2 regions of the Arthrobacter sp. Soc17.1.1.1 genome follow, and region 1 is predicted to be linked to the other one. Evidence: predicted binding sites of a transcription regulator. Region 1 holds the regulator's gene; the other holds the start of a gene.
The links. The regulator LexA, encoded in region 1, represses DNA repair genes until DNA is damaged. The targets are predictions, from matches to a motif close to TCGAACANNTGTTCGA.

Region 1 (14,422 bases):
CAACTGGCGCTCGCGCGCCCTCGCCCTGTCGGGCGACGACGAACGGTCGGACGCCGACGGGGACCAGCAGGACCTGGCCGAACGCCGAGCCCTCCGCCGCGTCGCGGGGCTCTCGACCGAACTCGAGGACGTCACCGAGGTCGAGTACCGGCAGCTGAGGCTCGAGCGCGTCGTCCTCGCCGGTCTGTGGAGCGAGGGGACCGCGCAGGACGCCGAGAACTCGCTGCAGGAACTCGCGGCCCTCGCCGAGACGGCGGGCTCCGAGGTGCTCGACGGCATCGTGCAGCGCCGGCTGAAGCCGGACCCCGGCACCTTCCTCGGCTCCGGCAAGGCACAGGAGCTCAAGGGCATCGTGCAGGCGACCGGTGCCGATACCGTCATCGTCGACAGCGAGCTCTCGCCGTCCCAGCGACGCGGCCTCGAGGACATCGTCAAGGTCAAGGTCATCGACCGCACCGCATTGATCCTCGACATCTTCGCCCAGCACGCCAAGAGCCGCGAGGGCAAGGCCCAGGTGGAGCTCGCGCAGCTCGAGTACCTGCTGCCGCGCCTCCGGGGCTGGGGCGAGTCGATGTCCCGCCAGGCCGGTGGGCAGGTCGGCAGCGCGAGCGCCGGCATGGGCTCGCGTGGACCCGGTGAGACGAAGATCGAACTCGACCGCCGGAAGATCCGCACCCGCATGGCGAAGCTGCGCCGCGAGATCGCCGCCATGAAGCCCGCGCGCGAGACGAAGCGGTCCAACCGGCGGCGCAACCAGGTGCCCTCCGTCGCGATCGCCGGGTACACCAACGCCGGGAAGTCGTCCCTGCTGAACCGCCTCACCGACGCGGGCGTGCTCGTGCAGAACGCGCTGTTCGCGACCCTCGATCCCACGGTGCGCAGGGCGGAGACCCCCGACGGCATCGGGTACACGCTCGCCGACACCGTGGGCTTCGTCCGCTCGCTGCCGACCCAGCTGGTCGAGGCGTTCCGCTCGACCCTCGAGGAGGTGGCCGACTCCGACCTGATCCTCCACGTGGTCGACGCCTCGCACCCGGACCCGGAGGGGCAGATCGCGGCCGTCCGTGCCGTGCTCACCGAGATCGACGCCCGCAAGGTGCCCGAGATCATCGTGTTCAACAAGGCGGATGCCGCCGACCCGTTCGTCATCGAGCGGCTGCGGCAGCGCGAGCCGCGCTCCGTCGTCGTGTCCGCCCGCACGGGTGCCGGGATCACCGAGCTCCGGCAGCTCATCAGCACGAACATCCCCCGCCCCGGGGTCAAGATGGACCTGCTGGTGCCCTACGAGCAGGGACAGGTCCTCAGCCGGCTGCACGAGGAGGACGTCGAGATCCTCGGCCTCGAGCACGTCGACGAGGGGACACGCCTCGAGGTCATGGTCCGCGAGGGCCTGGCCGCCGATCTGGAGCCGTATCTGCAGCATGAGTGACAGCACGCCGTCCGGCGCCGCCGTCGTGGCGCCGGACCCGGCGCGCCACACCGCCGAGGCCCGGCAGGCACTCGAGCTGCTCGACGCCGCCGTAGGGGCCATGGGCGGTGAGATGCGCGCCGGCCAGCACGAGATGGTGCGGCAGGTCAGCGAGGCCATCCGCTCCGGCGACCACCTGCTCGTGCAGGCCGGCACCGGCACGGGCAAGTCGCTCGCCTATCTCGTCCCGCTCATCGCGCACGCCATGGACAGCGACCGCCCGTCGGTCGTGTCCACGGCGACGCTCGCCCTGCAGGCGCAGATCGTGGGCCGGGACCTGCCGCGCCTGCTCGACGCGGTGCGGCCCGCCCTCGCGCGTCCCGTCGACGTCGCGCTGCTCAAGGGCCGCTCGAACTACGTCTGCCTCCACAAGACCGGCGGTGGCTTCCCCGAGGAGGACGCCCCGGATGCCCTCTTCAGTCTCGGGGAGGACGCCACCCCGCACCCCGCCCCCGCGCCGGGCGGCGGCGGTCCCTCCTCCGCCCTCGGCCGTGAGGTGGTGAGGCTCCGTGAGTGGGCGGACAAGACCTCCACCGGTGACCGCGACGACCTCGTGCCCGGCGTGAGCGACCGCGCGTGGCGCCAGGTGTCCGTGTCCAGCATGGAGTGCGTCGGTGCCGCCCGCTGTCCCATGGCGCAGGAGTGCTTCAGCGAGAAGGCGCGCGCAGCGGCCGCGGACGCCGACATCATCATCACCAACCACGCCATGCTCGCCATCAGTGCGTTCGAAGGCCTCGCCGTGCTGCCCGAGTACGACGTCGTCGTGATCGACGAAGCCCACGAGCTGCACGACCGCGTCACCGGGGCGGTGTCCGGGCAGCTGTCCGCCTCGATGGTCGGCGCGGCCGCCACGGCGCTGCGCCGCCACGCCTCGATCGGCACCAGCGGACTCGACACCGCGGCGTCCGCCTTCGAGGCGGCGTCGGAACTCGTCCCCTCCGGGCTCCTGCCCGGCGGCCTGCCGGAGGACCTCGAGCAGTCGCTGGAGCAGGTCCGCGACGCGGCACGGGCCGCGCTGTCCGACACGAAGACCGACGGCAAGTCCGAGGCCGACGCCGACGGCGGCCGGCAGGTGGCCCGCTCGCGCGCCACCCTGGTCTTCGACCTCGCGGAGCGGATCCTCGCGGCCTCTACCGCCGGCGAGGTGGTGTGGGCGTCCCGCCCCAGCACGTTCACGCCCGGCTCCGGCTATGCCCAGCCGGACGAGACCGCGCCGGCCACGCTCAACGTCGCGCCGCTGTCCGTCGCGGCACGCCTGCGGGAGGGACTGTTCGAGGACCACACCGTGATCCTCACCTCCGCGACGCTCGCCATCGGCTCCGAGTTCGGCCCCGTCGCCGGGTCGCTGGGACTCAGCGGACCGGGTGCGCCGGCGTGGACCGGCGTCGACGTCGGCAGCCCGTTCGACTACCCGCGGCAGGGCGTGCTGTACGTGGCGAAGGACCTGCCGAAACCGGAACGGGGAACCTCCGCTGCGCAGCTCGAGGAGCTGCTGGCGCTCCTGAAGGCCTCCCGCGGGGGTGCGCTCGGGCTGTTCTCCTCACGGCGCGCCGCCGAGGAGGCGGCCGAGGCGCTGCGGCCGCAGGTCGACTTCGAGATCCTCTGCCAGGGCGAGTCCTCGCTCAGCGGCCTCGTGGACAGGTTCGCGGCCGAACCGGACACCTGCCTGTTCGGCACGATGTCCCTGTGGCAGGGTGTCGACGTGCCCGGCGCCTCCTGCCGCCTCGTGGTGATCGACCGCATCCCGTTCCCGCGGCCCGACGACCCCCTGATGACCGCGCGCACGCGGGCGGTCGCACGGAACGGCGGCAACGGCTTCATGAGCGTCTCGGCCACCCACGCAGCGGTGCGGCTCGCGCAGGGGGCGGGGCGGCTCATCCGTTCGGCGGGGGACCGGGGCGTCGTCGCCGTGCTCGACAGCCGCCTCGCCACGGCCCGCTACGGCGGCTTCCTCCGCGCAGCGCTGCCGCCGTTCTGGGCGACGACCGACAGGGCCACTGTCACCGGGATCCTCGAACGGCTCTCCGCCCGCTGACACGCCTGCCCCGCGGTACGCGGAGGGCGCCGCAGTCGGGGACTGCGGCGCCCTCCGCGCACCGGTGGAAGCGGGCTGCTAGAGCGCGCGCATCACCGAGACGACCTTGCCCATGATGCTGGCGTGGTCGCCGAGGATGGGCTCGTAGCGCGTGTTCTGGGGCAGGAGCCAGGTGTGGCCGTCGCGCTGGCGGAACGTCTTCACGGTGGCTTCGTCGTCGAGCAGCGCCGCGACGATGTCGCCGTTCTGGGCGCTCTGCTGCTTGCGGACCACTACCCAGTCGCCGTCGCAGATCGCGGCGTCGACCATCGAGTCCCCGGAGACCCGCAGCATGAAGAGCTCGCCGTGGCCCACGAGCTGCCGGGGGAGGGGCATGACGTCCTCCACCACCTGGTCCGCGAGGATGGGCCCGCCCGCTGCGATGCGGCCCACGAGCGGCACCAGCGCCGTGTCCACCGCGACGCGGTGCTCGGCGGAGGTCTTCCGCTCCGCCGATCCGTCCGCGCCGGCCGGCGCTTCCGGCGGCAGCGTGAGCGGGAGCAGGACCTCCATGGCCCGGGGGCGCTTGGGGTCGCGCCGGAGATAGCCGAGCCGCTCCAGCTGCGACAGCTGGTGCGTCACGCTCGAGAGGCTCGCGAGGCCCACCGTGTCGCCGATCTCGCGCATCGACGGCGGGTACCCCTTGTCCGCGATCGAACGCTGGATGGTCTCGAGGATCGTCAGCTGGCGCGCCGTCAGCCCCTTGGACACCGAACGGCCGCGGGGACGGCCGCGACCGGCCGAGATGGGCACGGCGTCCGCCGGCACCGTGTTCGAATCCGGCCGGTCCGTCCGTGTTGGTTCCGCCACTGTTGCGCCTTTCGCCCTGGACTGGAGATCCCGTTGTGCCCGCCTGCCGCCCCCCGCCTGCGCGGGAAACGGTTCTGTCAGTGGCGGGTGATTGCCTGAGGTATGTCGACGCCGTTCCTGCCGCTCCGTAGCAGCCGGTGACGTCGATGCCCTGCCCTGTTCACGCTAGGGCAGACGGTGGGGCTTTTCAAACATATGTTCGAGCGAGTCTCGACAACGGTCGTCCCTCAGTGCTAGAAATAGGCTCAGATAAATTAGAACACGCGTTCGAAACAGGAGTCCAGCCCTGATCGGCTATTCGAAGGGAAAGAGGCTAGGCAATGGCTGAAGCACCCGCACTGCACGGCAGCACGGCGCTATGGGCGCCGACCCCCACCCGCGGCGGGGGACGCCTGCGTCTCGTCCGCCCCACGGCATCGGAGTTCCCCGCGTCGATCCGTCCGCGTGTCCCCCGACCGTCCCGCAGGACGACGACGTCCACCACCTCCTCCACCTCGAACTCTCCCTACGCCTTCCTCCAGCCCCGTCCCTCCACGCAGCCCGACGGCTCAGTACAGCCCCGTACCTCCACGCAGCGGAGTGCGGAGCGCCCCCTGACCCTGACGCGGCGCGGCCGGTTCGTCCTGGTCGGCCTGCCGATCGCGCTGGGAGTGGCGGCCCTCATCCTGCTCGGCGCCTTCCTCACCTCGCAGGCGCAGGCCGGCGAGTCGCTGCCCGCGCCGTCGTCGACGGTCGAGGTGAGTGTCGCTGCGGGGGAGTCCCTCTGGGACCTCGCCGTCCGGTACGCACCGGAGCGCGATCCCCGTGACGTCGTCGCGGAGATGGTCGAACTCAACGACCTGCGCGGCTCCGTCGTGCAGGCCGGGCAGACCGTCGCGATCCCCGCGGACGGCTAGGCATGCAGCACACTGCGGCGGTGATCGTCGCCGGCCTGCTCCGTTCGCCGCTGCAGCCCGCATCGCTTAAACTCGTGAGGTGCCCTCATCCGTCGACGCCCTCGCAAACCTCCCGCTGCGTGACGACCTCGTGGGGCTGCACCCCTACGGTGCACCCCAGCTGGACGTCCCGATCCTCCTGAACGTCAACGAGAACACCCACGGCGTCCCCGACGACGTGCATGCAGCCATCGTGGCGGCCGTCGCCCGGGCCACGCAGGGGCTGAACCGGTACCCGGACCGTGAATTCACCGAACTGCGGAAGAACCTCGCCGACTACCTCGGCCACGGTCTCACCCCCGACCAGCTCTGGGCGGCCAACGGCTCCAATGAGGTCCTGCAGCAGGTCCTCCAGGCCTTCGGCGGACCGGGGCGGACCGCGATCGGTTTCCCTCCCACCTATTCCATGTACCCGCTGCTGGCCAGCGGCACGGGCACCCGCTACGTCACGGCGGAGCGCGGGGCCGCCTACGCCATGACCCCCGAGGCCACCGCCCGGGCGGTCCGCGGGTCCGGCGCCAACATCGTCTTCCTGTGCTCGCCGAACAACCCCACCGGCACCGCCCTGGGACTCGACGTCATCGAGGCCGCCTACGACGCCGGCGAGGCCGCCCGCGCCATCATCATCGTCGACGAGGCGTACGGGGAGTTCGCCCAGCAGGGCACGCTGAGCGCGCTCACGCTCCTGCCCGGGCGCCCGCGGCTGCTCGTGTCCCGCACCATGAGCAAGGCCTTCGCCCTGGCCGGAGCCCGGATCGGCTACCTCGCGGCCGCGCCCGAGGTCACCGATGCCCTGCGGCTGGTGCGCCTGCCGTACCACCTGTCCGCCATCACGCAGGCTGCGGCGAACGCCGCGCTCACGCACGCCGACACGCTGCTGTCCAACGTCGAGGCGATCAAGGTGCAGCGGGACCGCATCGTGAGGGAGCTGGAGCGGCTCGGACTGTCTCCGGCACCGTCGGATGCGAACTTCGTGTTCTTCTCCGGTCTCGAGGATCCGCACCGCGTCTGGGAGGGACTGCTGGAGGCCGGAGTCCTCATCCGCGACGTCGGCATCCCGGGGTCCCTGCGGGTCACGGCGGGAACAGAACACGAGACCACCGTGTTCCTCTCGGCGTTGACGAAGCTGCTGTAGTCCGCTCCGGCCCTCTCTGGCCCGCGGGCGCAGGTCGCGCACGCGAGTCTCCTAGACTTGGGGGTGGTCCTGCACCGTGCATCGCCCCCACCCACCGCCGAACCCCGATCAGTGCCGGATGCCCGGCAGCGCACAGAAGGAATGCCATGACAGTTGATGCCGCCCGCGGCCGCACGGCCCGGATCGAACGCGTCACGAGCGAGTCCAGCGTCGTCGTCGAGCTCGACCTCGACGGCACCGGGGTGTCCTCGATCGACACCACGGTGCCCTTCTACGACCACATGCTCACCGCGCTGTCGAAGCACTCGCTGATCGACCTCGCCATCACGTCCTCCGGGGACACGCACATCGACGTCCACCACACCGTCGAGGACACCGCGATCGCCATCGGCGAGGCCCTGCGCATCGCCCTCGGCACGAAGGCCGGCATCCGCCGCTTCGGTGAGGCGACCGTCCCGCTGGACGAAGCCCTCGCGAACGCCGTGGTCGACATCTCGGGACGCCCGTACCTCGTGCACGGCGGGGAACCGGCGGGTCAGGAGTACCACCTCATCGGCGGCCACTTCACGGGATCGCTCACCCGGCACGTGCTGGAGGCCATCGCGCTGCACGCGCAGATCTGCCTGCACGTCACCGTCCTCGGCGGCCGCGACCCGCACCACATCGTCGAGGCCCAGTTCAAGGCCCTCGCCCGGGCTCTCCGCGCCGCCGTGGAACCCGATCCCCGGGTCGAGGGCATCCCCTCCACGAAGGGAGCGCTGTGAGCCCCCGTACCGTCACTGTGCTCGACTACGGCTCCGGCAACGTCCGCTCCGTGGTCCGCGCCCTCGAACACGTGGGAGCCGAGGTCGTCCTCAGCGCCAAGCCCGACGACGTCCTCACCGCCGACGGCCTGCTCGTTCCGGGCGTCGGCGCGTTCGCCGCCGTCATGAAGGGACTCAAGGACGTCGACGCGCTGCGCATGATCGGCCGCCGCGTCGCCGGCGGCCGCCCGGTCCTCGGGATCTGCGTCGGGCTCCAGGTGCTCTTCGACGAGGGCGTGGAACACGGCGTGCGCACGCCGGGCATGGGCGAATGGCCCGGTACGGTCGAGCGGCTGAAGGCCGACGTCGTCCCGCACATGGGCTGGAACACCGTCCAGGCCCCCGCGGACACCGTCCTGTTCGACGGCATCGGGGACGAGCGCTTCTACTTCGTGCACTCCTACGGCGTCCAGGACTGGTCCTTCGACGTCACCCAGCCCGCCATGAAGCCTCCGCAGGTCACCTGGTCCCACCACGGCGGGCCCTTCATCGCCGCGGTCGAGAACGGCCCGCTCAGCGCCACGCAGTTCCACCCCGAGAAGTCGGGCGACGCCGGAGCGCAGCTGCTGCGGAACTGGATCGAGGGCCTGCGGTGAACCGATGCTGAGCCTGGTGCTCATGGGAGCCGCCGGGCTCCTCATCGGCGGCGCCTACTCCCTGCGCAGCCAGGACTTCCCGCGCTGGGTGTGGATCGCCTTCCTCGCGCTGGCGGGCCTCTCGCTCGTCGCCGCCTACCTCTTCACCCTCCCCGGCGACTAGCCGGACCCCCCACCCGACCCGTCCCGCGGACCTCCGCAGCCCGCACGAAAGCAGATCATGAGCCCCTTCGCCGAACAGCCCACGCTCGAACTCCTCCCCGCCGTCGACGTCGCCGACGGGCAGGCCGTCCGCCTGGTCCAGGGTGAGGCCGGCAGCGAGACCGGCTACGGCGACCCGCTCGACGCCGCCCTCGCCTGGCAGGAGGCCGGCGCGGAGTGGGTCCACCTCGTCGACCTGGACGCCGCCTTCGGCCGGGGCTCCAACCAGCCCCTGCTCGAGCGCGTGGTGAAGCACCTCGACATCAAGGTGGAGCTCTCCGGCGGCATCCGGGACGACGCCTCCCTCGACGCCGCGCTCGAGCTCGGCGCCACGCGCGTGAACCTCGGGACGGCCGCCCTCGAGAACCCCGAGTGGACCGAACTCGCCATCGCCCGGTACGGCGACGCCGTGGCCGTCGGACTCGACGTGCGCGGCACCACGCTCGCGGCACGCGGCTGGACGGAGGACGGCGGTGACCTCTGGGAGGTCCTGCAGCGCCTCGAGGACGCCGGCTGCGCACGCTACGTCGTGACGGACGTGACCAAGGACGGGACGCTGAAGGGCCCGAACCTCGCCCTGCTCGAGCAGGTCCTGGCCAGGACCACGCGTCCGGTCGTGGCATCCGGCGGGATCTCGAGCCTGGACGACATCGCGGCCCTCCGCGACCTCGTGCCGCACGGGCTCGAGGGCGCCATCGTCGGCAAGGCCCTCTACGCCGGTGCCTTCACCCTGCCGCAGGCACTGGACGTGGCAGGGCTGCCGGCCGCGTGAGCCGGAGGGAGCTCCCCGCCCACATCGCGGCCGCACTCGCGGGCAACACCGCGGACTCCGCGGGCCGGGCGTGGGCCGGCCGGGACCTGTCCGGTCCCGACAACCCGCTGCACGCCTTCGACGACGACGACGGCTCCGCCGACCACGCACTCACCGCCGCCGTGGCGGGGCTCCTGGGAGCCTCCGAGGGCGCGGTGGACCAGCCCGGGCCGCGCGAACGGGCGGTCTTCGCGGCCCTCACCACCGCACGCGTATTCATCCCCATCGTCGCCCGGCTCGGCCAGGAGGCGGAGGGCGTCGCAGGCCTGGCGGCCGACAAGGAAGCCGAGATGGCGCTCGTCACGCTGACCGCGCCGGACGGGCGGAAGGCCCTGCCGGTCTTCTCCTCGACCGCGGCGCTGACGCGGTGGCACGCGGAGGCGAGGCCCGTGGCGGCCTACGCCGCGCGGGCCGCCCTGGCCGCCGCGGCGGAGGACGCCGAACTGATGGTCCTCGACCCGGGAGGCGAGGTGACCGTCGTCCTCCGGCGCCCTGCCGTGTGGGCCCTCGCCCGGCAGATCGGCTGGACACCCTCCTACGAGGACGCCGATCTGGCCTCGCTCGTCGCGACGGCTGCGGGAGCGGTGCCGGACATCCTCTCCGTGGCCCTCCGGCCCGCCGCCGGCGTCCTCGCACGGGCCGCCGACGGTAGCATTGCTTCCGGCGGAGGGCCCGGACCGGAACTGCGGATGGACCTGCGACTCCGCGGCGGGCTGGCCCCGCAGGAGGTGCACGACGTCGTCGCCGCCTTCCGGGCGACGCTCCTGGGCCTCGACGCCTTCGTGGAACGCGTCGACTCGCTCGACATCAAACTCACCCGCTGACGCAGCGCCGTCGGCCAGGAAAGACAGAACCGTGAACTTCGCCGTCTACCGCGACCTGCTGCGGATCCGCTCCGTGCGGACGCTGCTGATCATCGGGATGATCGCCCGCTTCCCCCACTCCGCGGCAGGCGTGCTGCTGACCCTGCACGTGGTGCAGACCCTTGACCGGGGCTACGCGGAGGCGGGCGCCGTGGCGGCCGTGGTCACCATCGGCATCGCCGTGGGTGCCCCCTGGCGGGGCCGGCGGATCGACGACGTGGGGCTGCGCAGGGCGCTCATCCCCTCGGTGGTCGCCGAGGCGATCGTCTGGTCGGTCGCGCCGCACCTGTCCTACCAGTGGCTGCTCGTCGCGGCCCTGATCGGCGGACTCTTCACCCTCCCGGCCTTCTCGGTGATCCGCCAGGCACTCGGCGTCCTGGTGGACGGTGACCGCCGCCGCACGGCCTTCACCCTCGATGCGATCTCCACGGAGGTGGTCTTCATGGCGGGGCCCGCGGTCGGCGTCGTCCTCGCCACGCAGGTGTCCTCCGTGCTCGGCCTCACCCTCGTCGGTATCGCCGCGGCGTCGGCCGGGCTCTTCCTCATGTGGGTCGACCCTCCGACGCGGTCCGAGCAGCTGCACGACGCCGCCCGCGTCACCGGACCCATCACCGAACCCGTCACCGGGCCCGTCCCGGCTCCCGGGCCGGCCGTGCTCGGAGGGGCCCCGGCCGACCTCGTGGGGTACCGGGACACGACGGCGGGGCGCCGGCCGTCGATGCTGCGCAGGGGAGTGCGCCGCGCGTTCCCCTGGCTGACGGGGCCGCTCGTCCTGGTCATGGTGATCGCCGCGGGCGCCGGACTGGCGCTCTCGGGCTCCGAGGTCGGCATCGTCGCGGCCCTCGAGCTCGCCGGGAAGGAGGGGCAGCTGGGGCTCGTGTTCGTGGCGTGGTGCGCGGCGTCGGTCGTCGGCGGCCTCCTCTACGGAGCACTGCACCGGCCGGTCCCGCCGTCGCTGCTGCTGCTCGGCATGGGACTGCTGACGCTGCCCATGGGGTTCGCCCAGGACACGCTGTCACTGGCACTGCTGTCCATCCCACCGGGCCTGCTGTGCGCACCGGTCCTCTCCGCCGCCTCGGAGAAGGTCGCCGACCTCGTCGCGGAGGACCGGCGGGGGGAGGCCATGGGCTGGTACGGGTCCGCGCTGACCTCCGGCGTGGCGCTCGGGGCGCCCGTCGCCGGGCTGCTCATCGACGCGACCGGGCCGTGGGGCGGCTTCACCGCCGTGTCCGTGGTCTCCGCGGCCATCGGCGCCGTCGGCTACCTCGCCGGCCGCCGGAGCCTTCGGTCCCCGGCGGCCTCGGGGCAGCCCGCGCGGTAGCGGGCTGCCGGGAGGCGCTAGTTGACCGGGCCGGTGTACTTCTCGCCCGGACCCTGACCTGGCGGGTCGGGGATGATCGACGCCTCCCGGAAGGCGAGCTGCAGGGAGCGCAGCCCGTCGCGCAGCGGTCCGGCGTGCTGGGAGCCGATCTCCGGCGCCGCGGCCGTCACGAAGCCGGCGAGGGCGGTGATGAGTTTGCGTGCCTCGTCGAGGTCCTTGAGCTGCTCGGCGTTCTCCTCGTGGCCGAGGCCGCACTTCACGGCCGCGGCACTCATGAGGTGGACCGCGGAGGTGACGATGACCTCCACGGCGGCCACCTCGGAGATGTCCCTCATCTGCCGGCGGACGTCCTGCTCGGCGTCGTCCTGCGTGTCGGGGCCCTGCTCCTGCTCGTCCGCGAAGCTGCGGCGGGTCACCGGTGCGGGCACGTCGTCGGGGGCGGGCTGCGGATTGTCGTGTGGGGTGTCCATACTGGTAAGCTTGGCATAGACCAACCGGTCGCCGTTACTTGCTGTGCTCCCTCCGGGGGCGGCGGGTGGTGGCCGGGACGCAAGCGGAGTCCTCTCCCACCCGCGTTTGCCTGGTGCGACCGATCGTCGCATTGCAGGTAGCCGGGTCACCTGGTCGGTTCTGCCGTCGCGCAGGAGGCTTCTGCCTCCCCGACCGTGCATGACCGGTTACCGAGGCCTTCGATTGCGCGTGCAATGGAAGGCCTTCTTTCGTCTGCAGGCGGTTTCAGCTTGAGCATCCACAGGAGTGACACATCAGCGAGCCAAGAATCAACGATCGTATCCGCGTTCCCGAGGTGCGGTTGGTCGGACCTGCCGGCGAACAGGTAGGAATCGTCCGTATCGAGGACGCACTCCGACTTGCCGCCGAGTCCGACCTGGATCTTGTCGAGGTAGCACCGCAGGCCAAGCCGCCGGTCGCCAAGCTCATGGATTTTGGCAAATACAAGTACGAGGCGGCCGTCAAGGCCCGCGAGGCGCGGAAGAACCAGACCAACACGGTCCTGAAGGAGATCCGGTTCCGCCTCAAGATCGACACGCACGACTACGAGACCAAGCGCGGCCACGCCATCCGCTTCCTCGGCGCCGGCGACAAGGTCAAGGCCATGATCCAGTTCCGCGGACGTGAGCAGCAGCGCCCCGAGATGGGTATCCGCCTGCTGCAGAAGTTCGCCGAGGACGTCGCCGAGGTCGGCGTGGTCGAGTCGTCGCCGCGCATCGACGGACGCAACATGGTCATGGTCATCGGTCCCACCAAGAACAAGGCCGAGGCGAAGGCGGAAGCGCGCCGCGCCACGCAGCGCGCCGAGGCGAAGGCGGCGAACGAGGCCGCCAGGAACGGTGAGGCCCCGCCGCGCGTCGATACCTCCGGTGCCGACAACGCGCCGCTGACGCAGTCCCTCGCGGACCTGCTGCCCGAGGGCTACGAGATCAGGAGTACGCCCGAGCCCGTCGAGGCACCGCGGACGGACGCTCCCGAGGCACCCGCCCAGGGCGCACCCGCGGCGGAGGCGACGGGCACGACGCCGGCACAGCCCGTGCAGGCACCGAAGGCGGAGCAGGCTCCGGCAGCACCGGCCCGCACCTCGTCGGCCCCGCGGTCGACGGCGCCGCGTCCGGCCACGGAGCGCCCTGCCACGTCCCGGCCCGCATCGGCCCCGCGCCCCGCGGCGTCCCGCCCCGCCGCGGCTGCCCCGGCACCGAGGTCGGCTCCGGCCGCCCCGGCACCGAGGCCGGCAGCAGCGGCCCCCAAGCCCGCCGCGTCGGCACCGAAGCCGTCCGCGGCAGCCAAGCCCTCGGCCATGCCGAAGCCCGGAGCGCCGAAGCCGTCGGCGACCCCTAAGCCCACCGGCAGGACGGCTCCCTCCAAGAGCCCGACCAGCCGGCCCAAGCCCGGGAGCACGGACTAGGCCTCCAGGCCGGTCCTGACGGGCTCGTTCCACAACCAGCAGGCATCGTCACGGTGCCGAACTCCGGGCGCACACGCCCCGGCTACCAGAAGGAGATCGGTCCCCATGCCGAAGATGAAGACCCACAGCGGCGCCAAGAAGCGCTTCAAGCTGACCGGAAGCGGAAAGCTCAAGCGCCAGCAGGCCAACCGCCGCCACTACCTTGAGCACAAGTCCTCGACCGTGACGCGCCGCCTCGCGAGCGACCAGATCGTCTCGAAGGCCGACACCAAGACCATCAAGAAGATGCTGGGCATCTAACCACCTATCCACCCCGGGGAAAGCGCACGCACGGACCGTGCGGCGCTGCGGCTGCGGCCGTCACCGAAGAACAAAAGGAGTACGCACGTGGCACGTGTGAAGCGGGCAGTCAATGCCCACAAGAAGCGTCGGGTCATCCTCGAGCGCGCCAAGGGCTACCGCGGACAGCGTTCGCGCCTGTACCGCAAGGCCAAGGAGCAGCTGCTCCACTCGTTCGTCTACAGCTACGGCGACCGCCGCAAGCGCAAGGGTGACTTCCGTCGCCTCTGGATCCAGCGCATCAACGCTGCCTCCCGCGCCAACGGCCTGACCTACAACCGCCTGATCCAGGGCCTCAAGGCCGCCGAGATCCAGGTGGACCGCCGGATGCTCGCCGACCTCGCCGTCACGGACGGAGCCGCCTTCGCCGCGCTCGTCCAGATCGCGAAGAACGCCCTGCCGGCCGACACGTCGGCCCCGCTCAAGGCCTCGGCCTAGGCACATCGGCTGGAGCGGGCCCTGCGGCCCGCCCACCGGACAACGATGACTGACGACGGACGCCCCCAGGCGCCACTGATGACCAACACCCAGGCTGATCGGGTGAAGGACGTGGCACGCCTGGCCGGGCGTCCGTCGCGTCTCCGGCGCCGCGAGTTCCTCGCCGAAGGGCCTCAGGCCGTGCGGGAGGCGCTGCGCCTCCACCTCGAGCGGCGTGGGGCGGGCAGGGACGACGTCGTCGTCGCTGCCTATGCCACGCCGGAGGCACTTGAGCGGCACGCCGACATCGCGGCGCTGCTCGCGCGTGACGGCGCGCCCGTGCTCCGGCAGGCCACACCGGAGGTCCTCGCGGCGATGTCCTCCACCGTGACGCCGCAGGGCTTCGTGGCGGTCTGCCGGTTCGTCGACGTCCCGCTCGAGGACGTCCTCGCCGCCGGACCGCGGCTCGTGGCCGTGCTGGTCGAGGTGCGTGACCCGGGCAACGCGGGCACCATCATCCGCGCGGCCGATTCCGCCGGCGCTGGCGCCGTCATCCTGACCGGCGCGAGCGTGGATCCCTACAACCCGAAGACGGTGCGCTCCACCGTCGGTTCGCTGTTCCACCTGCCGCTCGTCCTCGGCGTGGAGCTCGACGGGCTGACCGACCGCCTGAAGGGCGGCGGGATGACCGTCCTCGCCGCCGACGGGTACGGCGCCGTGAATCTCGACGA
Region 2 (14,422 bases), 760 kb from region 1:
GGTGCCCTGAGGACGGCGAGCGTGTCGTGCCCGCACACCGCGGCCAGGGCGATCTGTGCAGGGTTCAGCACGACTCCCGCGGGGATGGCCTCGGAGCCCTCCTCGGCCTCCTCCCCTGCCGGCCGTACGTGCTCGTGCAGCGAGGGCTCGTCGGGTCGTGCGGACCCGTTCCGTTCGAGCGTGCCGCCGCGGACGGCGCCGTGCTCGGTGCGGAGGATGCCGTGGGCGTTCTGCGGCACCACTCCTCCGGTGAGGATGAACGTCGCCTCGCCGGGTGCGAGCGACACCCCGCCGGAATCGGCGTGCGGTGAGGGCCTGCCCCGCAGGTGCTCCTCCGGCTCCGCGTGGCTGACCAGCGTCCAGGGCGGCTCGCCGCTGACCGCCCAGCCGTCCATCGCGGACGACGCGTAGTGCGGGATGGCCTGCAGTGCATGGACCGGTTCGGCGAGGGTCTGCCCGAGGGCGTCGGCGAGGGTGACGGTCTGGAACGGCAGGGGGCGGCCTGCGGTGTGCGCGAGCGTGCGGGCGGTCGCCCAGTCGACGCCGCGTCCTGCGGCTGCCTCGCTCATGCGGTGCCTCGCTCCGCAGCGGCCTGCGCGCAGAGGGCATCGGCCACCGCCGTCGCGGACCGCATGGCCACCTGCTCGTCGGCCTGCCCGCTGCCGACGGCGAGCCCGGCGGCGTAGCCGACCACGAACGTGGTGAGGGGTGCCGCAGGCCGGACCACGCCGTGGGCGGCCCGTCCGGCCAGACCGAGGACGGCGTCGATGTCGACGTCGGTCCCTTCGATCTCGAAGGCGGCGAGCAGCTTCTCGGTCCACTCGTGCAGCAGTTTCTCGCGGTCGTCCATGGGCCCTCCGGGTGGTGTCAGGGGACGTCGACACCCAGCGCTCGTGCGTCCTGCCAGGTGTCGACGTCGTGCGTCGTGCCCGGCGGAACCGGGATGTATCTGGTGCTCACACTAGCAAGGAGGCTTCGCATCGAGAGGTTGTCGGCGGACCCGCGGGCCAGCACGGCATCGACGGCGGCGGCGAGGTCGTCGGTGCGGTACAGCGCCGCCAGCGGCTGGTCGCGGCCGCCGTCGACCGCCACCAGCGAGGTGTCGCCGCCCTCGGCAGCCTCGGCGAGGAGGAGTGCGAGCAGCTCACCGACGCGGGGCATGTCGCAGGCCACGACGGCGCACCACGGCGCCGCGGGCCGCGTCGCGGCGCGGTCGGACGAGGCGCGGAACGCGGCGACGACGGCGGCGGCCGGCCCGGCGAAGGCAGGTTCCTCCCGGACGAACGACGCTCGGCGCGTCGCGGGGCGGTCGTCGGGCACGGGCCCCACGACGGTCAGGTGCAGGGCCGAGGCGAGAGCGGTGCAGGTGCGCTCGAGCAGGGTCTCGCCGTCGAGCACCAGGCCGGCCTTCGGGACGCCGCCGAGGCGGGTGGAACGGCCCCCGGCCAGGACGACGGCGTCGAACGGCGGCGCGCCCGGGGTCACGCGGCGTTCTCCGCGAGGAACTCGCTCCACTGCGGTGCCGGTTTCTCGAGTTCTCGGATCTGCCACTGCGGCCCGCGGGGCGGACGTGGGACCACCCTCAGCTTCCAGCCGAGGCTGCTGAGCGTCTTGTCGCCCTTGGCGTTGTTGCACGTGAGGCAGCACGCCACGAGGTTCTCCCAGGTGTCGGCGCCGCCCTTGGAGCGCGGCTGCACGTGATCGATGGTCGAGGCGGTCTTCCCGCAGTAGGCGCATAGGTGGTTGTCGCGGCGCAGGACCCCGCGTCGCGTGGCGGTCACGTCGTGCCGGTACGGGACCTTCACGTACCGGTTGAGGAGGATCACCGACGGCCGGCCCAGCACTTCCGTCGGTCCGACGACCGGATCGTCGTCCTCGGCGACGACGCTGGCCTTGCCCGTGAGCACAAGCACCAGTGCCCGGCGGAAGGTGACCACCGCCAGTGGTTCATACCCTGCATTCAGAACAAGAGTGCGCATGAACAAAGCCTCGATGCTGACCTGTTCCCGCAACCGGTTGCCATCCCGGGGTTCGGGAGACGTGCTTCGGATTGACACTGCAAGGGTAAGCAAAACACACGCAGGCGGCTAATCGTCGGCATTCCGCGGCGCGCATGTGGCGCACAGCCGGATCTGCTACCCGCTCATGCCGGGAATGCACGGGAGGACCGGCACATGGTGCCGGTCCTCCCGTGATCGTCTCCGTCGGCCGGTCAGCCGCCGACGCGGATGTACACGCCGCCCGAGCCGAGCTCGGCGGGGGCGATGACCGTGGAGTTGCCGTTGAACCCACCGTGGACGGCCTGGCCGCCGCCGATGTACACGGCGATGTGGGCCATGCCCATGCCGCCGTCGGCGTAGTAGATGAGGTCACCGGGGATGGCCTCGCCGGCGCTGACCGTGCGTCCCAGGGAGAGGTATCCTGCCGGCCAGCCGTGGAAGTTGATGCCCGCGGCGGCCAGCGAGTTGCTGGCCAGGCGGGTGCAGTCCTGGGTGACGCCCAGCTGGCCCTTGGCCGCTGCGGCGATCGTCGCGGCGACGCCCGACGACGCGGCGGGAGCCGCGGGGGCTGCCGGTGCCGGGGCCGGGGCGACCGGAGCAGCGGCTGCTGCCGGTGCGGCGACGGGTGCCGGTGCGGCGACGGGAGCTGCGGCCTGGACGGCCACGGGGACCTCGACGGCGGCGACGGGAGCCGGGGCGACGGGCGCTGCGGCCACCGGGGCCTCGACGACCGGCGCTGCGGCGACGGGCTCCTGGGGGGCGACGACGGGCTTCGCGTTGACCTTGACCGCGGTCCTGTTGAAGGAGACGACGGGCTCGGCGGGCGCGACGACGGCGGTGCGGGCCGAGGCGAGGGAGATGCTGGACGCGGCGACGTCGCGCTGGGGCTGGACGTCGGCTGCGTTGGCGGCGACGCCGCTGGAGAGGACGAGGCCCGAAGCGGCGACGATGACGGCGGCCTGGCGGCCCATCCCGGTCGCGTTCGAGGTGACTGCTCTGGCGAGCTCCGAGAAGCCGGCGGCGGACCGCGCTTCTGCTCTGTGGCGTGCGGGCATGACGGATGAAGGCATGGGGGATAACTCCGGGTGTGGGTTTCTAGCGGACGCGGACGAAGCTGGCGCCGGGCAGGTCGGACAGGGAGTGGAGGCCGGTGTTCATACCGTTCAGGCCGCCACTGATGACCTGGCCGTTGCCGACGTAGATGGCCACGTGGCCGCCGGTGATGACGAGATCACCGGGCGCAGGGCTCCCGACGACGTCGCCGAACTGGAAGAACTGGCCCGGGGCGAGATCGCCCACGGACTTGCCGACCGAGCGCAGTGCCTTCTCGACCATGGCGGTGCAGTCCTGGGCCACGCCGATCTGGGCGTACGCCGAGCCGACCAGGCCGGCAGCGACGCCGGAGGACGGGGCGGGGGCAGGAGCGGGCTGGGGAGCCGCGGGGGCCGGTGCGACGGCGGCGGGCGCTGCGGCAGGTGCCACGGGAGCCGGCGCTGCGACGGGAGCGGCGACGACAGGTGCTGCCGCCGGGGCGGGTGCGGCCGGCGCTGCGACCGGGGCGGGAGCGACGGCGACGGGTGCTGCGACCGGGGCCGGCGCGGCGGGTGCCTGCTCCTCGACGACGGGCGCAGGTGCCTCGACGACGGGTTCGGGGGCGGCGGTGACCTCGACGGCCACGCGGTCGAAGGAGACCGTGGCGGTGGCGGGGACGGTGACCTCGGCCGAGACGACCCGGCTCACGGTCAACGCCGTGGAGGAGGTTACTTCACGCTCTGCGGGGGTGGCGCCGTGGGCCGGGAGGCCGGCTGTGAGGACGAGGCCCGAGGCGGCGACGATGACGGCTGCCTGGCGGCCGACCGATCCGGCGTTCGAGGTGACTGCAGTGGACAGGTTCGTCAGCGCGCTGACGTTCCGGGCCGCACGGTGGCGGCCCAGTGAAGAGCTATTGGACACGTTGGATTGCCTCTCCCAACGCCTGCGAGGTGAGCTGTCGGATTCGGATGGGAGTCACCCGGCCACTGCGTGAAGCAGCGACTTAACCCCAAGGATTTCGGTTACGAAACCCAGAAATTGGTTCCCCCGCCTCTGCCATGCGATGGTGCGGACGGACCTCGAGCAATGGCAGAGCTAGGCGATTTGCAGGAGGGTGCCGGATCTAGAGCGAATTTGGCACGAGATGAAAGCTACAACAAAAACACCCGTTTGTCACGTTACGATCACGGAATGGTGTGTTCTTGGTGACGACGCCGACTCCAGGGACCGCCTGTGCACCGGCGTGGTGGCGCTTCGGGACCCGGCGGATCCGCCGGCCGGCGCCGCCTGACGGCGACCCCAGGCGGCGACCCCGGCGCCCTCAGGCAGCGACGGAGACGAACACGTGCGAGGCGACCTCGGGCGGCAGTTCCAGGGCGCCCTCGACCCCCGGCACACGGACGGACACGTAGTCGCCCACGGATTCGAGCGTGAGCTGCGCTCCGGGGCGGAGGCCGCCCTCGTCGAGCTGCGTGAGCAGTTCAGGATCCACCTGGATCGGCTCGGCGAGGCGCACCAGGGTGACCTGATTCCCGGGCGCATACGTGCCCATGGCGGACAGCAGGGTCACCACGCCGTCGGTGAACCGCTCGGACTCGACCCCACCGATGGCCGCGAGGCCGGGGATCGGGTTGCCGTACGGCGATTCGGAGGGCTTGCCGAGGAGTTCGTAGAGCCGCCGCTCCACCCGCTCGCTCATCACGTGCTCCCAGCGGCAGGCCTCGTCGTGGACGTAGGCCCAGTCGAGGCCGATGACATCGCTGAGCAGCCGCTCCGCCAGACGGTGCTTCCTCATGACACCCGTGGCCCTGTGGCGGCCCAGTTCGGTGAGCTCGAGGTGCCGGTCACCGGAGACGACCACCAGACCGTCACGCTCCATGCGGCCGATGGTCTGCGAGACGGTCGGGCCCGAGTGGCGGAGGCGTTCGGCGATGCGCGCGCGGAGGGCGACGATGTTCTCTTCCTCGAGTTCAAGGATGGTCCGCAGGTACATCTCGGTGGTGTCGATGAGGTCCGTCATGCGGTTCAGCTCCTTGGTGCGGTGCGGGTGCGCGGCTGGAATGCCTCACGCCGGTGAGGCAGGCCAAAGCCGCCACGGACTGCTCCGCCCCACGCCTCCCAAGGTTAACCCATGGCGCATTGGCCCCGGCAATCGGGCGGAACGCCGTCGGGGCGGCTTCCCGCGGCCGGTTAACAAATGGAGGGCCCGGGACCGCTGGGGCAGAATGAGGCCGTACCTGCCGCCCAACAGCTGGAGCATCGCATGAGTGACTCGCCCCGCATCCCCGACCACCTCCTGCCCTCGGACGGCCGTTTCGGCGCGGGCCCGTCGAAGGTCAGGAGCGGCCAGGTGGACGCCCTCGTGGCGGCGGGTCGGTCCCTGCTCGGGACCTCGCACCGGCAGGCCCCTGTCCGGGACCTCGTCGGCCGGGTGCGGTCGGGTCTCAGCACGTTCTTCGGCGCCCCCGACGGGTACGAGGTGGTCCTCGGCGTCGGCGGATCCACCGCATTCTGGGACGTCGCCACGTTCGGGCTCGTCGAGCGGAAGGCGCAGCACCTGTCCTTCGGCGAGTTCGGCTCGAAGTTCGCCTCCGCGACCGGCAGGGCGCCGTTCCTGGACGCGTCCTCCGTCATCACGTCGGAACCCGGCACGCGGCCGGACCCTGTCGCGGAGGCCGGCGTGGACACCTACGCCTGGCCGCAGAACGAGACGTCCACCGGTGTCGCCGCTCCGGTCCGGAGGATCGACGGCGCCGACGACGGTGCACTCGTGGTCGTCGACGCCACGTCGGCCGCCGGCGGCCTCGACGTGGACGTGGCGCAGGCCGATGTCTACTACTTCGCGCCGCAGAAGAACTTCGCGTCCGACGGCGGCCTGTGGCTGGGACTCTTCTCCCCCGCCGCACTCGAACGCGCCGCGCGGATCGATGCCGGCGACCGTTGGATCCCGGATTTCCTGAACCTCCAGACCGCCATCGACAACTCGCGCCTGAACCAGACCTACAACACGCCGTCGCTGTCCACGCTCGTGACGCTCGACGCGCAGGTGCAGTGGCTCAACGCGCAGGGCGGGCTGCCCTTCGCGGCCGCACGGACGGCGGATTCGGCGGGGCGCCTGTACCGCTGGGCCGAGGCGTCCGCCGTCGCCCGCCCGTATGTCGTCCGTCCCGAAGACCGCTCGAACGTGATCGTGACCGTGGATTTCGACGACGCCGTGGATGCAGCACGCATCGCCGCGATCCTCCGGGCCAACGGGATCGTCGACGTGGAGCCCTATCGCAAGCTGGGCCGCAACCAGCTCAGGGTCGCCACGTTCGTGGCGATCGAGCCCGACGACGTCTCGGCCCTGATCGCCTGCATCGATCACGTCGTCGAGAACCTCCTCTAGGGCCGGTCGTCCACAGGCCCGCGCTCTGTGGACACCATCGCATGACTGCTCCTCCACATCCACGTCCTGCCCTGCGGAATAGAACACGCGTTCCATAAAATGGAGCCATGGCCGTCGCACCGACCGGACCACTGAGGCGAGCGGGCAGTTCGCTGGATTCGGCGCGCACCGCCCTTGCCGACTGTGCGCGTGCCCTGGGCCGACGGCACCACGTCCTGTCCAGGACCGAGGCCCGCGACCTCGTCGTCGAGGTCGAGCACGTGTCCAGGATCGTCGATCACCTGCAGATCCTCGTCGCCGGCGTTGCTGCGGACCATCATCTGGAGGCGGACGAACACCCGGATGCCGGCCTCGCGTCCGCACCGGTTCGAACTCGGATTGCGGCGCCTGCGCCCGGCGTGGAACAGCCGTCGACACCCGTGCGGGAGGGGGCCGGCACCGGGTACAGGGACTGCGCGGAGTTCCTGCGGGCCGTGCTGGGCATCGGCCGGGCGGAGGCGAGACGCCGGCTGGCCCTGGCTGCGGTCGTACTGCCCGGCCTGTCGGCCACGGGAGCGACCGTCCCTGCGCCGCTCGGAGTGCTCGGAGACGCGTCCAGGGCATGCCTGATCAGTGGGCGGGCGGCCACCGTCATCGCGCAGGCCATCGAGCGGGTGCACTCCTTCGCGACACCGGATCAGCTCGCATCCATGGAGCACCACCTCACACGTCAGGGCATCGAGTCCGACGAGGACGTCCTGCGGGTGCTGGCGCGGCGCTGGGAATCAGTGCTCGACCAGGACGGGCAGGAGCCCACCGAGAAGATCCTGCGTGCCCGGCAGGGTGTCTTCCTCAGGGGCCGTCGCCACGGCCTGCACGTCCTCGAGATCGGCGCGACCGATGAGCAGTTCGAGCACCTCGCCACCGTGATGAACTCTGCAGGCAATCCCCGCGGGACCGGCAGCAGCGGGAAGCCTGCGAACACCCCGGCCGCCGGCGACGGCGGTCCCCCGACACCCACAGCCGGGGTCGGCGCTGCCCCCACGAGGGCGCAGAACCTGCTGGACGGCCTTGTAGCGGCCTGCAGGATCGCCCTGTCCGCCCCAGGCCTCCCGGCAACCGGAGGGCACCGTCCGCAGGTCATGGTGACGATCGCCTACCAGGACCTCGTCGGCATGACCGAGCAGGCCGGCTCCACTGTGTTCTCGGTACAGGCCAGTGCCCGGACCATCAGGAGACTCGCCTGCGACGCCGGCCTCATCCCGGTGGTCCTGGGAGGACGCGGCCAGGTGCTGGATCTCGGCCGGGCACAGCGGCTCTTTCCTCCCCACCTCCGCCGTGCACTGGTCGCACGTGACGGGGGCTGCGCCTTCCCCGACTGCTCGATCCCCGCCGGCTGGTGCGAGGCCCATCATCTGACACCCTGGTCCCGTGGCGGATCGACCAGCATCGACAACGGTGTCCTGCTGTGCTCGCACCACCATCACACCGTCCATCGGGGCGCCTGGGACGTCCAGTCACGGGCCGGCATCCCGTGGTTCACTCCGCTCACCGGCGGGGGACGCGCCGTCGGACCGCGGCGGAACCTGTTCTGGCGGGCAGGCCAGGCCATCGATGCGGACGTCGGGCGGCGGGACATGCTGTCCGTTCCGGGCTAGCCGAACCAGCCGGACCGGCAGGTCCTGGTGATCGCCGTCGGTGACGCATCATGGGCCGGGCGTGACGTGCAGTCCCCGAACCCTACGGAGTACTGTCGCCCGCTCCGGCCTCGTGGTCGAGACGCAGGCGGCGCGGTGCGGACCGGTCGTAGCGCAGCCGCACCTCGTGATAGCGCCACGCCCAGAAGATCCCTGCCGCTGCCGCGATCAACCCCGAGGCAGCGGCGACCCCGAGGCTCCACCGCGGACCGAAGGCGTCGGAGACCCAGCCGACCACCGGCGCACCCAGCGGTGTCCCACCGAGGAAGATGGCGAAGTAGAGGGCCATGACGCGGCCGCGCATCACGGGATCCGTGGTGGTCTGCACGTAGGCGTTGGCACTCGTCATCAGCGTCAGCGCGAACAGGCCCACCGGCACGAGCGCCAGCCCGAACAGCCAGAGGGTCGGCGCAAGGGCAGCAAGGATGCACGCGAGACCGAAGGCGGCCGACGCCCCGAAGACGAAGCGCAGGCGCGGGCGGTCCCGCCGCGCGGACAGCAGCGCCCCGGCGACCGATCCGATGGCCATCACGGAGGAGAGGACGCCGAAGACCCCGGCGTCCTGCCCGAACTCCGTGCGCGCCATGGAGGCGATGAAGACGGCGAAGTTCAGGCCGAACGTACCGACGATGAAGATCGCGAGCAGCACCATCATGAGGTCGGGCCGGTGCCGTACGTAGGCGAACCCGGCCCGGATCCTGCCCTTGCCCGGCGCCTGCCGCGGTTGCCTGTTCAGCTCGGAACTGCGCATCGCGAGGAGCACGTAGACCATCGCGCCGAAGGTCAGGGCGTTGATCAGGAACACCCACCCGGGGCCGACCCCGGCGGTCAGGAGGCCCGCGATCGCCGGACCGATCAGGCGTGCGCCGTTGAAGGAGGCGCTGTTGAGGGCCACCGCGTTGGGCAGGTACTCGTCACGCACGAGCTCGGACACGAAGGCCTGCCGCGCCGGGGCGTCGAAGGCCGAGACGATACCGAGCGCCAGGGCGAAGGCATAGACGTGCCAGAGGACGGCGACGTCGAGCAGGACCATCAGGCCGAGCCCCACACCGAGGAGCGCCATGCCCACCTGTGTGACGGCGAGCAGACGCCGCCGGTCGACACTGTCCGCGATGAGGCCCGCCCAGGGGGCGATGACGAGCTGTGGACCCAGCTGCAGGGCCATGACGATACCGAGCGCCGAGGCGTTCTGCGGCGTCAGGATGTCGTAGACCAGCCAGTCCTGGGCCGTCCGCTGCATCCAGGTGCCGATGTTGGAGATCAGGGCCCCGACGAACCAGAGCCGATAGTTGTGGATGCCGAGCGATCGGAAGGTACTCACGTCCCCCACCTTCCGCTACGGAGCCACGACGCGGTCACCCGGCGTCGGGGACTTCCGCGGCGTCGGCGCCCAGCCCTGTCCCGGCCGCAGCGGACGACGCCTCGTCGTCCTGGGCCTGCGCCGCGCCGTCGGCCGGCACCGGCCCGTCCGTCTGGGAGTCCTCGGGACGCACACGCTCGGACCACGGCAGCCACTCGGGCGCGATGAGCGACGCTGCGGAGGGCAGGAGACCCACCTCGCACACCGTCACGTCCTTGCTGCGCGCCACACGGGCGACACTCGCGTACCAGTGCCATCCCCCATAGCCCGGCACGAACGCCTCGAACCGGTGCGTGACGAGACGTTCGCCCTCGACGACCGCGGACACGTGGCGGCCCACCTGCTCCTCGGGAGCGACCTCGAGGATGCCGAGGCGGGCACGGTCCACGGCGGACTCGAGCACGACGTCGGACTTGGGGATGCGACGCGATGCCCGGGGCTTGCGCGGCGCCTCGACCGGAGCGGTCGTCGACACCTCGGCCGGCGTCCCGGCATCGGTGGACGCAGCGGCGCCGGCAGTCTCAAGGTTGCTCGAGGTCATGATCGAAGCCTACGCGTCGAGGTCGTCGGCGACGGCGCGCAGCACGGCCGCGACCTTCGAGGCATGCGCCTTCTCGGGGTAGCGGCCCTTGCGGAGGCCGTTGGACACCCCGTCGAGGAGCTTGATGAGGTCCTCGGTGATGACGGCCATGTCATCGGCGCTCTTGCGCGTGGCCTTGACCACCGACGGGGCCTGCTCGAGGATGCGTGCGGAGAGCGCCTGGGGTCCGCGCCGTCCGTCGGCCACCCCGAACTCGAGCTTCGTCCCGACCTTCACCTCGCTCACCCCGGCGGGCAGCGCCGAGGCGTGCAGGAACACCTCCTTGCCGTCGTCGGTGGACAGGAACCCGAAGCCCTTGTCCGCGTCGAACCACTTCACTTTGCCGATGGGCACGTCGTCTACCTCTTCTTAGCTGTACCGGGCGGCGAGCGCCTGCGGTCCTGGCCCCGATCCGTGAGCGCTCGGGTGTCCCGATGCCCGGGCGCACTGCCGCTCGGTCCGGCCGGGGAAGTCTGTACCCCCTAGGATATAGCGTCCCCCGGGGCCACCGCCGCCGTGGTTCTTGTAGTCTGGGACGGCTATGATCCCCGACGAACCGGCACCGGCCCACTCCCCCGACCCCCGGCACGGCACCGGCGACACACAGGACGGGAGATCCCGCGGCCGGTCCGTCGTGCTGATCCTCGCGGTCGCCTTCGCCGCGGTCGGACTCGTCTCGCTCGCGGCGATCCTCGCCACCGCCTTCCTCCAGGGGACGGTGTGGCCCGGTTTCGTGCTCGCCACCTACTTCTGCCTGCCGATCGCCTTCCTCCTGATGGCGGCGCTCGTCGTTTGGTCGGCTGTCTCCCGCCGCAGATCCTGACCGCATCCACAGCCGCATCCGCTCCGGCGAGCGCGAGCCGAGGCGCACGATCGACCGGGCCGGTGTCGGAGGTGGCAGGTACGCTTGAAGGAATGTCCGCCATCCGAGCACTGGCCGAACACCTGGCCCGCAGGAGCGACGACGACCTGCGCGGCCTGCTCGCCGTCCGGCCCGATCTCATCCTCCCCCCGGTGCCCGATTTCGCCGCGCTCGCGGCACGGGCGTCCACCCGCGCCAGTCTGCAGCGCGCCCTCGAGAACATCTCCCGACCGCACCTGCAGGTCATCGAGACGATCGTCGTCCTGAGCGACGACGACGCCCGCCCCGTCTCACGGGACCGCCTCACCGGTGCCTTCGCTGACCCGGATCCCGAAGCCATCGACGCCGTCCTCGCGGATCTCCTCGGTCGTGCCCTGATCACGGGATCCGTGGCGGAGGGCTTCCTGCCCGTCGGCGCGCTGCCCGACGCCGTCGGCCCCTACCCCGCCGGCCTCGGCAGGTCCTTCCGCGCGCTCGCCCGGTCGATCCCCCGCTTCGGCCCGACGCTGATCCAGGCCGTCGCGCTCCTCGACCCTGCTGCAGCGGACGACACGATGACGAGCGCGTCCGCCGCGCAGGCCCTCACCCTCCTGACCTCGGACCGGGTGGCCTGGGACCGCGTCCTGGCCGACGCCCCCGAGGCTGCCGCGACCCTCCTCCGACGGTTGAGGGACACCCCGGTCGGCTCCACCGCGGCGGGAGGCGACGGCGTCTCCCAGCCCGCAGTGCGCTGGCTGCAGGACCGGTGCCTGCTCGCACCGCTGGACGCCCTGCACGTGGAGCTGCCCCGCAGCGTCGGGATGGCGCTGCGCGGACACGCGGTCTTCGCGTCCCTCGAGATCGCACCGCCCACCGCCACGGGGAGCACCACCCGGGCGAGCCTGCGCGACAACGCGGCGTTCGGCGCCATCGCGGAGACCCTCCGGCTCATGACCGCCCTCCTCGGTTCCGTCGCGTCGACGCCCGTCACCACGCTGCGGTCCGGGGGCGTCGGGGTGCGTGAACTCCGACGTGTCCGCGAGGCGCTGCGCACCGACGACGGCACGGCGGCGTGGCTGCTGGAACTGGCTGCCGCCGTCGGACTCCTCACCCTCGATCCGGACGACTCGCGCTGGAAGACGTCGCGTCTCGACGCCTGGGAGGCGCTGGACCGGGATGCCCAGTGGCTCCTGCTCGTCGAGGGGTGGCTGGCCGTGGACCGTGCACCGGCCCTCGTGGGCTCCCGGATGCCCGACGGCACCGCGATCAACGCCCTCGCCGCAGAGGCGTCCCGGCCCGACGCCCCGATGGTTCGCCAGCGATTCCTGGCCGTCGCCGTTGAACTCTCCGGGGCCGCGAGCGGCGACCGGGCGACCGGCACGGACGCCGCCACCGGTACGGACGACGCGCCTGACCGCCCCGCAGCCGCGCCGGTCCTCGACGAGCCCTCCGTCGTGGGCCTCGCCTCCTGGCACCAGCCCCGCCTGCACCGGCGGTTCGCCCGCCTGCTGCCCGGCATGCTCACCGAGGCCGCATCCCTCGGGCTGACCGGCAGCGGCGCCCTCACAGGGGCCGGCCGGCTGATTGCCGAGGGCCGCTTCGAGGATGCTGCGCTCGCCGTGCGCGACGCCCTGCCCGAACCGGTCTCGCAGGTGGTGCTGCAGGCGGACCTCACCGCCGTGGCACCCGGGTACCTGCGGCCTGAAATCGCCCGCGGCCTGCTGCGCATGGCCACGCCCGAGGGCCAGGGCCCGGCCACCACCTACCGCTTCTCCGCGGACTCCGTCCGTGCGGCGCTCGACGCCGGCGAGGACGCGCCGTCGATCCTCGCCTTCCTGCGCTCCTCGTCGATCACCGAGATCCCGCAGGCCCTGACGTATCTCGTGGAGGACACGGCGTCGCGGTACGGCAGGCTCCGTGTCGGTCGCGCCGGGAGCTATCTCCGGACGGAGGACGACGCCGTGGCGGCCGCCGTGCTGGCCGATCCGCGGGCCGCGGTGCTCGGCGTCGTCCGGATCGCGCCGACGGTCCTGGTCTCGCCGGCGTCCGCGCCGGAGCTGACCGCGCTCCTGCGGGATCTCGGGTTCTCCCCCGCGTCGGACGCCACCGCCGTCGGCCCCTCCCCTGCGCCGGGCGAGCCGGTCACGGCAGCCCGCGTACCGCCCGAGCAGCTGAGATCACGGCTGAACCCCTGGTCCGTGGCCGAGGAGGAGATCGCCGCACAGGTCGAGGCCCTCCGCTCGGCGAGGCCGGTCACCGCGGACCCTGCGGGCGGCTCCGACAGCGAGACGCTCCTCGGGCTGGAGACACTGCGTGCGGCCATCCGGTCCCGCAGCCGCATCCGCCTCGGTACCGCCGACAGCGAGGGGAATCACGTGCGCCAGGTCCTTGTTCCACTGTCGGTGTCGGGCGGCCGCCTGCGCGTGGTCGACCCCGAGACGCAGGTGGAGAAAGTGGTGTCCGTGCACCGTGTCATGGACGTCGAGATCCTCGAAGGGAGCATCGCCGATGGCTGACGGGCCGCTGATCGTCCAGAGTGACAAGACCATCCTGCTCGAGGTGGACCACGAGCAGGCCACCGAGGCACGGCACGCGATCGCCGCGTTCGCGGAGCTCGAACGCGCCCCCGAGCACGTGCACAGCTACCGCCTCACGCCGCTGGGCCTGTGGAACGCACGCGCTGCAGGGCTCGACGCCGAGCGCGTCCTCGACACCCTCCTGAAGTACTCGCGCTTCCCGGTGCCGCATGCCCTCCTCATCGACATCGAGGACACCATGTCCCGGTACGGCCGCCTCCGCCTCGAGAAGGACCCGCAGCACGGGCTCGTGCTGCGCACCACCGACTACCCCGTGCTCGAGGAGGTCCTGCACGCCAAGAAGATCCAGCCGCTGCTCGGCCCGAGGATCGACGGCGAGACCGTCGTCGTCCACTCCTCGCAGCGCGGCCAGCTCAAGCAGCTGCTGCTCAAGCTCGGCTGGCCCGCCGAGGACCTCGCGGGGTACGTGGACGGCACACCGCACCCCATCGTGCTCGACGAGGACGGGTGGGCGCTCCGTCCCTACCAGCAGCTCGCCGTCGAGAACTTCTGGTCGGGCGGCTCCGGCGTCGTCGTCCTGCCCTGCGGCGCCGGGAAGACACTCGTGGGAGCCGCCGCGATGGCGACCAGCCAGACCACCACGCTGATCCTCGTGACCAACACCGTGTCGGCACGGCAGTGGAAGGACGAGCTGCTCAAGCGCACCTCGCTCACCGAGGAGGAGATCGGAGAGTACTCCGGTGCCGTGAAGCAGGTGCGGCCCGTGACCATCGCGACCTACCAGGTCCTCACGACCAGGCGCGGCGGGCTCTACCCGCACCTCGAGCTGCTCGACGCCAACGACTGGGGCCTGATCGTCTACGACGAGGTCCACCTCCTCCCGGCCCCCATCTTCAAGATGACCGCCGACCTCCAGGCGCGCCGCCGGCTCGGCCTCACGGCCACCCTCGTCCGCGAGGACGGCCGGGAGGGCGAGGTGTTCTCGCTGATCGGCCCGAAGCGGTACGA

Region 2: the regulator LexA is predicted to act here: its motif matches at 6,500-6,515, upstream of V6S67_RS02695 (HNH endonuclease signature motif containing protein).

What each region holds. Positions count from the first base shown of each region.
Region 1 covers NZ_JBAJII010000001.1:1,329,415-1,343,836, forward strand. The annotation lists gene hflX (GTPase HflX) at 1-1,429, shown strand, start outside; gene V6S67_RS06040 (ATP-dependent DNA helicase) at 1,422-3,503, shown strand; gene lexA (transcriptional repressor LexA) at 3,582-4,295, opposite strand; gene V6S67_RS06050 (LysM peptidoglycan-binding domain-containing protein) at 4,673-5,248, shown strand; gene V6S67_RS06055 (histidinol-phosphate transaminase) at 5,328-6,422, shown strand; gene hisB (imidazoleglycerol-phosphate dehydratase HisB) at 6,569-7,186, shown strand; gene hisH (imidazole glycerol phosphate synthase subunit HisH) at 7,183-7,821, shown strand; gene V6S67_RS06070 (hypothetical protein) at 7,826-7,984, shown strand; gene priA (bifunctional 1-(5-phosphoribosyl)-5-((5-phosphoribosylamino)methylideneamino)imidazole-4-carboxamide isomerase/phosphoribosylanthranilate isomerase PriA) at 8,042-8,794, shown strand; gene V6S67_RS06080 (SseB family protein) at 8,791-9,657, shown strand; gene V6S67_RS06085 (MFS transporter) at 9,689-11,017, shown strand; gene V6S67_RS06090 (DUF1844 domain-containing protein) at 11,035-11,487, opposite strand; gene infC (translation initiation factor IF-3) at 11,823-12,935, shown strand; gene rpmI (50S ribosomal protein L35) at 13,041-13,235, shown strand; gene rplT (50S ribosomal protein L20) at 13,323-13,712, shown strand; gene V6S67_RS06110 (TrmH family RNA methyltransferase) at 13,758-14,422, shown strand, end outside.
Region 2 covers NZ_JBAJII010000001.1:565,229-579,650, reverse strand. The annotation lists gene V6S67_RS02735 (molybdopterin molybdotransferase MoeA) at 1-569, opposite strand, end outside; gene V6S67_RS02730 (DUF6457 domain-containing protein) at 566-850, opposite strand; gene mobA (molybdenum cofactor guanylyltransferase) at 868-1,485, opposite strand; gene V6S67_RS02720 (HNH endonuclease) at 1,482-1,979, opposite strand; gene V6S67_RS02715 (NlpC/P60 family protein) at 2,213-3,070, opposite strand; gene V6S67_RS02710 (NlpC/P60 family protein) at 3,096-3,953, opposite strand; cyclic di-AMP (ydaO/yuaA leader) riboswitch at 3,959-4,111, opposite strand; gene V6S67_RS02705 (metal-dependent transcriptional regulator) at 4,354-5,052, opposite strand; gene serC (phosphoserine transaminase) at 5,296-6,420, shown strand; gene V6S67_RS02695 (HNH endonuclease signature motif containing protein) at 6,528-8,057, shown strand; gene V6S67_RS02690 (MFS transporter) at 8,140-9,417, opposite strand; gene V6S67_RS02685 (DUF3027 domain-containing protein) at 9,452-9,997, opposite strand; gene V6S67_RS02680 (cold-shock protein) at 10,007-10,390, opposite strand; gene V6S67_RS02675 (hypothetical protein) at 10,578-10,859, shown strand; gene V6S67_RS02670 (helicase-associated domain-containing protein) at 10,952-13,393, shown strand; gene V6S67_RS02665 (DNA repair helicase XPB) at 13,386-14,422, shown strand, end outside.